Regions from separate parts of the Parabacteroides timonensis genome, predicted to be linked through region 1. Evidence: riboswitches for the same ligand, from Rfam matches in the RefSeq annotation. Region 1 holds a riboswitch; the other holds the start of a gene.
The links. A riboswitch is a leader RNA that binds a small molecule or an ion and turns the genes downstream of it on or off. The one in region 1 is predicted to bind cobalamin.
Positions count from the first base shown of each region.

Region 2: linked by a shared signal. The riboswitch ahead of BQ7394_RS03845 (TonB-dependent receptor) and the one ahead of BQ7394_RS01320 (TonB-dependent receptor) in region 1 are both predicted to bind cobalamin.

Region 1 is NZ_LT669940.1:123,372-126,805, reverse strand. Features, by position in the region: gene BQ7394_RS01330 (anaerobic ribonucleoside triphosphate reductase) at 1-784, shown strand, start outside; gene nrdG (anaerobic ribonucleoside-triphosphate reductase activating protein) at 827-1,327, shown strand; cobalamin riboswitch at 1,582-1,859, shown strand; gene BQ7394_RS01320 (TonB-dependent receptor) at 1,939-3,434, shown strand, end outside.
Region 2 is NZ_LT669940.1:788,120-791,553, forward strand. Features, by position in the region: gene BQ7394_RS03840 (O-acetylhomoserine aminocarboxypropyltransferase/cysteine synthase family protein) at 277-1,557, opposite strand; cobalamin riboswitch at 1,676-1,878, shown strand; gene BQ7394_RS03845 (TonB-dependent receptor) at 2,011-3,434, shown strand, end outside.

The DNA of each region.
Region 1 (3,434 bases):
ACGCCAGTTGCACGAACGTATGGAATTCCAGAAAACAGCTTATGCCAAACAGTTCCCGTTGCTGATGACTTCACTTTGGCTGGGTAGTGAGAAGTTAAAACCGACAGATACGATCGCCCCGGTTATCAACCAGGGTACACTGGGTATCGGATTCATCGGACTGGCTGAATGCCTGGTTGCCCTGACTGGCAAACATCATGGAGAAGATGCGGCTTCACAGGAACTCGGTTTGAAAATCGTCACTTATATGCGCGACCGCGTAAATCAGTTCTCGGAACAATACCAGCATAATTACAGTGTACTTGCCACTCCGGCAGAAGGACTTTCCGGCAAATTTACGGCACGCGACCGCAAGAAATTCGGAGCACTGCCAGGTATCACCGATCGTGAATATTATACCAACTCCAACCACGTTCCGGTATATTATAAATGCAGCGCCCGTCATAAAGCAGAGGTAGAAGCTCCTTATCACGCATTAACTGGTGGCGGCCATATTTTCTATGTTGAAATAGACGGCGATGCAACCCATAACCCGGAAGTGATTATGAAAGTGGTCGATATGATGGACAAATATAATATCGGATACGGCTCGGTAAACCATAACCGTAACCGTTGCCTGGATTGCGGTTATGAAAATGCAGATGCCCACATGGAAGAATGTCCGAAGTGCGGTAGCAAGCATCTGGATAAGTTGCAGCGTATCACCGGTTACCTGGTAGGCACAACCGACCGCTGGAACAATGCCAAACTTGCCGAATTAAATGATCGCATTATTCATAATTGATAATTTTCATTAGCATATTAATTTATTGACACATTATTTTTTATGCTTTCAATCATAGACATTATAGAAGATACAACCGTAGACGGTCCGGGATTCCGGACCGCTATCTACGCTGCCGGATGCCCGAATCAATGCCCGGGTTGCCACAATCCGGAGTCATGGGATATAAAGAAAGGTAAACCAACCCCGACGGAAGAAATATTGGACAAAGTTCTGGCCGACGAATTTGCCGACGTTACATTTAGCGGCGGTGATCCGATGTTCCAACCGGAAGAATTTACCAAACTGGCTCGTGCCATTAAAGAAAAAAGCCAGAAAAATATTTGGTGCTACACGGGATATAAGTTTGAAAAACTATTGGAAAACCCAAAACAGGCAGCGTTGCTTCAATACATCGATGTACTGGTGGACGGGAAATTCAAACAGGCTTTGCACGATGAAAGTTTATTATTCCGCGGCAGCAGCAACCAACGGTTGATCGACGTAAAGAAATCACTGAAAGAAAAGAAAGTGGTTTTCTACAATTATAATCCGTTTCTCTGAAATCATAAAAGGATTTTAAACTCTCGGAGGACGAATCCCCTGAGATTACATTTTGCTTCTCAAATCGACTATTCTCCTAGCTCTTTAATATGTTAAAAAATATTACCTGGCCGGGTAATTTCATTTACCCGGTATAGTAATCCCATTTACATGGTAGGGTAGTGTCATTTTGATAATCACGATTCACAACAAAACCGATCTTGCTTAAACATTTTTTCCTGAATAATTATTATTTGTATTCAAAAATACTTTAGTACTTTTGTAACGGATTAAGGTGAATCACGATGCATTCTGCTGGTGATGAGAGGGAATCCGGTGAAAGTCCGGAACAATGCCCGTTGCTGTAATCCCGTTCCGGCAGCCTGCCGGAAATGCTTGCAACTTCATGCCACTGACGATTCAGTTGATAGTGGAAAGTTGACAGTTGACAGTTTTTCTGTCCGTATTTTATCTGTCAACTGTCAACTATTCCGTCGGGAAGGCTTTGCAAAGCCGGGAAAGTCAGAAAACCTGCCTGATCATTTATATTCATGCTTTCGGGATAAAGAGCAGGAATTAACACAAGGCAGAATTTCAATACAAATTCTTCCATTTTTTATATGCTTACTTATATGAGACTGAAAGGTATTGCTATGTCTTTACTTTCGGTGTGCGTGTTTACCCCGGCAATGGCTGTTGACGGAGGAATGACAAACAATACACCCGAGAAAGAACAAGTACAAACCGGCATTTGTGTGTTGACCGGCAGAATCATCGACTTTGAAACAGGAGAAGGTATACCAATGGCCACAATCAATGTTCCGGGAACATTGATTGGCACCGCCTGTGATGCAGACGGTCGTTTCCGTCTGGAACTGATCGAAGGAAAAAGTTACAATCTGCTGGTACGCTCGACCGGATACATGGAACAGAGTATCAAAGTCAATGCCAACGGAGCACAAAAACAGATGGATATCCGAATGAATGCCGGTATATTCGATCTGAATGAAGTGGTGGTGACCGGAACACGCACCGAAAAACTTATTAAAAACTCTCCGGTACTGACCAAACTGATCCCGGCTTCCCAATTACAGCGCAATGACTTCGAAAATATTATGGATGCACTGGAGTTTTCCATTCCGGGATTGCAATTCAACAGCGATCCGCGAGGGGATAATATCCGTATCCAGGGATTGGAAAACAAATATATCCTGATTCTGGTCGATGGTGAGCGCCTGTCTACCACCCCCGGAGGCCCGATCGACTTCGAACGTCTAAGTACATCCAATATCAAGCAGATAGAAGTGGTCAAGGGAGCCGCATCCGCCCTGTATGGTTCGAGTGCTATCGGTATGATCATCAATATCATCACCAAGACTCCCGAACGTCCGGCCGAAGGATGGGCTAAAGTGCGCTACTCACGTTATAATGAGTTATTGATGGATGCTGCTTTCGGGACAAAATATAAGAATTTCACTTCGCAGACATTGTTCAACCGTAACTCGACGGACGGTTACGACCTGACACCCGAGACACCGGCAAACTATACGCAAAACCCATCCGCCAATATGACCATATCCGAAAAGCTGGGTTGGGAACATAACGACACTAAACTGAATGCTTCAGCCGATTTCTTCCTGAACGAAGAAAAGAATCCGAAATTAAGCAACGAAGTGACACATTATAAGAGTTTCAACAAAACATTCCGCGCCGGACTCGAACAGAAACTGGGAGAAAAGAATATGTTGAAAGCAATCTATTACGGTGACTTTTATATCCGACGGACTGTCTTTGAAAAACTGGATTCGGTTGGAAAGAATGCCAGTTCGAATGTACAGACCCTACGTCTGACTGATATTTATAACCCACTCGATAATCTGCAAGGTATAGCCGGGGTTGAATTCAACTGGAACAAAGACTATAATATCATGCAATACGGGGAAAAGATGAAAACCCGAAAAGTAAACGATATCAACGGATTTGTACAGTTGGACTGGAAAGTCATTCCCCAACTCGACATTATCGGGGGCTTCCGTTATACACATCATTCTGTGTTCGGAAATGCTTATACACCGAAAGTCAACGTAATGTATTCACCCGGTAATCTGCGCCTGCGTGCCGGATACAG
Region 2 (3,434 bases), 660 kb from region 1:
GGGGAAGGGTGAGTAGCCTGTGAAGGTGAACAGATTGGAAGCGCAATTTTAGTAATAAAAATAAAATAAAGTTCATCCATGAGTACCACTGTGAAGTGAGGAAATGGACAAAAAAACAACCCCGTCGATATTTATTGTCGATGGGGTTTTGTTTTTAAAGAGCTCCAGGAAACTGAGTCTATTATGTTAAATAGAAAAACCGTATTATATAGAAGACGATTCCTGACGGAAAGCATCTTTCATATAATACGGTTGTCTTATATGAACTAATAATTCTTATTGATTCAAAGCCTGCTCAATATCCGCAATAATATCGTCCGCACTTTCGATACCGACAGAGAAACGGATCAGATCCGGAGCAATACCGGCTTCCTTCAACTGTTCGTCTGTCAGCTGGCGGTGTGTATGGCTTGCCGGGTGAAGCACACAAGTACGTGCGTCTGCTACGTGAGTAACGATAGCTGCCAGCTTCAAGCTATCCATGAACTTGATAGAAACCTCACGTCCACCTTTCAGGCCGAATGACAACACGCCACATGAACCGTTCGGCAGATATTTCTTTGTCAGGTCATAATACTTATTCCCTTCCAGATCCGGATAGTTCACCCAAGCAACCTTGTCGCAGTTCTGTAACCATTTAGCAACAGCCAATGCATTTTTACAATGCTGTGGCATACGTAAATGCAATGTTTCCAGACCCAAATTCAACAGGAATGCATTCTGTGGAGACTGGATAGAACCCAGGTCGCGCATCAGCTGGCTGGTTGCTTTCGTGATATAAGCCATCTTGCCGAATGTCTTTGTATAAGTCAGTCCGTGATAAGATTCGTCCGGCTGGCAAAGGCCCGGATATTTGTCGGCATGTGCTTCCCAGTCGAAGTTGCCGCTGTCGACGATACAACCACCGACAGCAGTCGCGTGTCCGTCCATATATTTAGTTGTAGAATGTGTTACGATATCAGCACCCCATTCGAACGGACGGCAGTTGATCGGTGTTGCGAATGTATTGTCGACGATCAAAGGCACACCGTGGCTATGAGCGATACGGGCAAACTTCTCAATATCCAACACCATTACTCCCGGATTGGAGATCGTTTCGCCGAACAATAACTTTGTATTCGGACGGAAAGCCTTACCGATCTCTTCTTCGCTGGCATCCTGATCGATGAAAGTGCATTCGATACCCAACTTCTTCAAGGTAACGGACAGCAAGTTGTATGTACCTCCATAAATACCAGTTGCACTTACAATATGATCGCCGGCTTCACAAATATTGAAACAGGCAAAGAAATTGGCCGCCTGTCCCGATGAAGTCAACATGGCGGCAACACCACCTTCCAACGCCGCTATTTTGGATGCTACGGCATCATTTGTCGGGTTTTGCAGGCGGGTATAAAAATAACCACTCTCTTCCAGGTCGAACAATTTAGCCATCTGTTCGCTGGTTTCATACTTGAATGTAGTACTCTGATAGATAGGAAGTACACGAGGCTCTCCCTTTTTAGGTTGCCAACCACCTTGTACACACAAAGTTGCCGGCTTGAATGAATTGCTCATATTTTTTATGTTTGCTATGTAATTATATTCTGCAGACAAAAGTAAAGAATAGTTTGTTCTGTTTACACAAATCTTCGATCAATTATAAAAAATACACTATTGTTTCAAAATAATCTGTACCTTTGTACCCAATTTTGGTGTCACGTTTCCAATTCCACGGAAAAGTGATGAAAAGGGAATCAGGTGAAAATCCTGAACAGACCCGCTGCTGTAAGCTCCGCCAAAGTCTTTGAGCACGACTCAATCCACTGTTCGCAATGAATGGGAAGGACGTTCAAAGATGGAGTAAGTCAGAAGACCTGCCAAGATAACAAGTTTAAAGCTTTCGGGAGATAAGGCTAAAAAACATATGAGAAAGAACATTCATCTACTTACCGGAGGTTCTGCCTGTTCATGTGTTCTATTGTTTCTTTCATCGAAAGCATGTAAAAAACAATTAATGAATTTGGTGAAATGAGAGGTTTCATGCATGTACTTCTGTTATTGATTTGTTTGTTCCCTGTAAGTCTGGCGGCACAGAATAAAGTGATTTTATCCGGCGAAGTAAAAGAAAAGGATGGGACACCACTCCCGTTGGCTACTGTCGCTATAGAAAATACGACTTCGGGAACGTATACCGACGATCGGGGACGTTATTCATTGTCGGTAACTCCCGGTAAACGTACCCTTATAATTAGGCTGTTAGGTTACAACACCATAAAAACCGTTGTCGATATCCGTAAAAATACGACAATGAATTTCACAATGGAAGAAAACTCCATAACCCTGAATTCGGTTGAAGTATACGGTAAAACGAAAACCCAACAGGTAAAAGAAAGTGCTTTTTCTGTCAATGCGTTGGATGTTAAACCACAGATCAACACACTTAAGAATCTGAATGAAATGGTGAACCGGACAACCGGCATTAAGATCCGGGAAGAAGGTGGAGTCGGTTCAGACTTTGACTTGTCTATCAACGGAATGTCGGGTAACTCCGTCCGTTATTTTATCGACGGAATGCCTTTGGACGCCAAAGGCAGCGGTGTTTCACTGGCTAACCTGCCTGTTAATATCATCGACCGGATCGAAATTTATAAAGGAGTGGTACCAGCCAGCCTGGGAGCAGATGCGTTGGGAGGAGCAATCAACATTATTACTAACCAGGTGAAGAAGAATTACCTGGATGTTTCGTACGGTATCGGTTCTTTCCATACACACAAGGCTGATTTGAATGCACAATTTGTAGATCCAAAGACAGATTTGATCATCAGGCCGACTATCGGAGTCAATTATTCGAAGAATGATTATAAGATGAAGGATGTTGAAGTGTGGGATGAAAGTGCACGTGATTTTGTATTGGTAGACCGTAAACGTTTTCATGATGATTATTTCTCTTTTCTGGGACAATTGGAAGTCGGGTTTGTCAATAAATCCTGGGCAGATGCATTCTTTATTTCAGGTTCTTATTCTAAAGTAAATAAAGATTTGCAGACCGGGTCTATCCAAAGTAAAGTATATGGTATGGCAGAAAGAAAGGTAGATGCCTGGAATATTTCAGCTCGTTACCTGAAGCAGGATTTTTTGATCAAAGATTTAAAATTAAATGCCTCTCTTTCGCATACCTGGGATCATTCACTGACAGTCGATACTGCATTTCGTAAATATGACTGGAATGGAGATTACATCAATAGTTCACGAAACGAAATTACCGGACGTGACCGTTCGTTACGTCATTATAAACGTCCGCTGACCATTATCCGTACCAACTTAGATTACCGCTTTAACAACAATCATTCTCTTAACCTGAATTATTTGTTAAGCCGTACAGGAAATGACCGTTATGACGAGATCGATACCGAATTTGAACCATCGAATGACGTGTTGGCAAAACACATTTT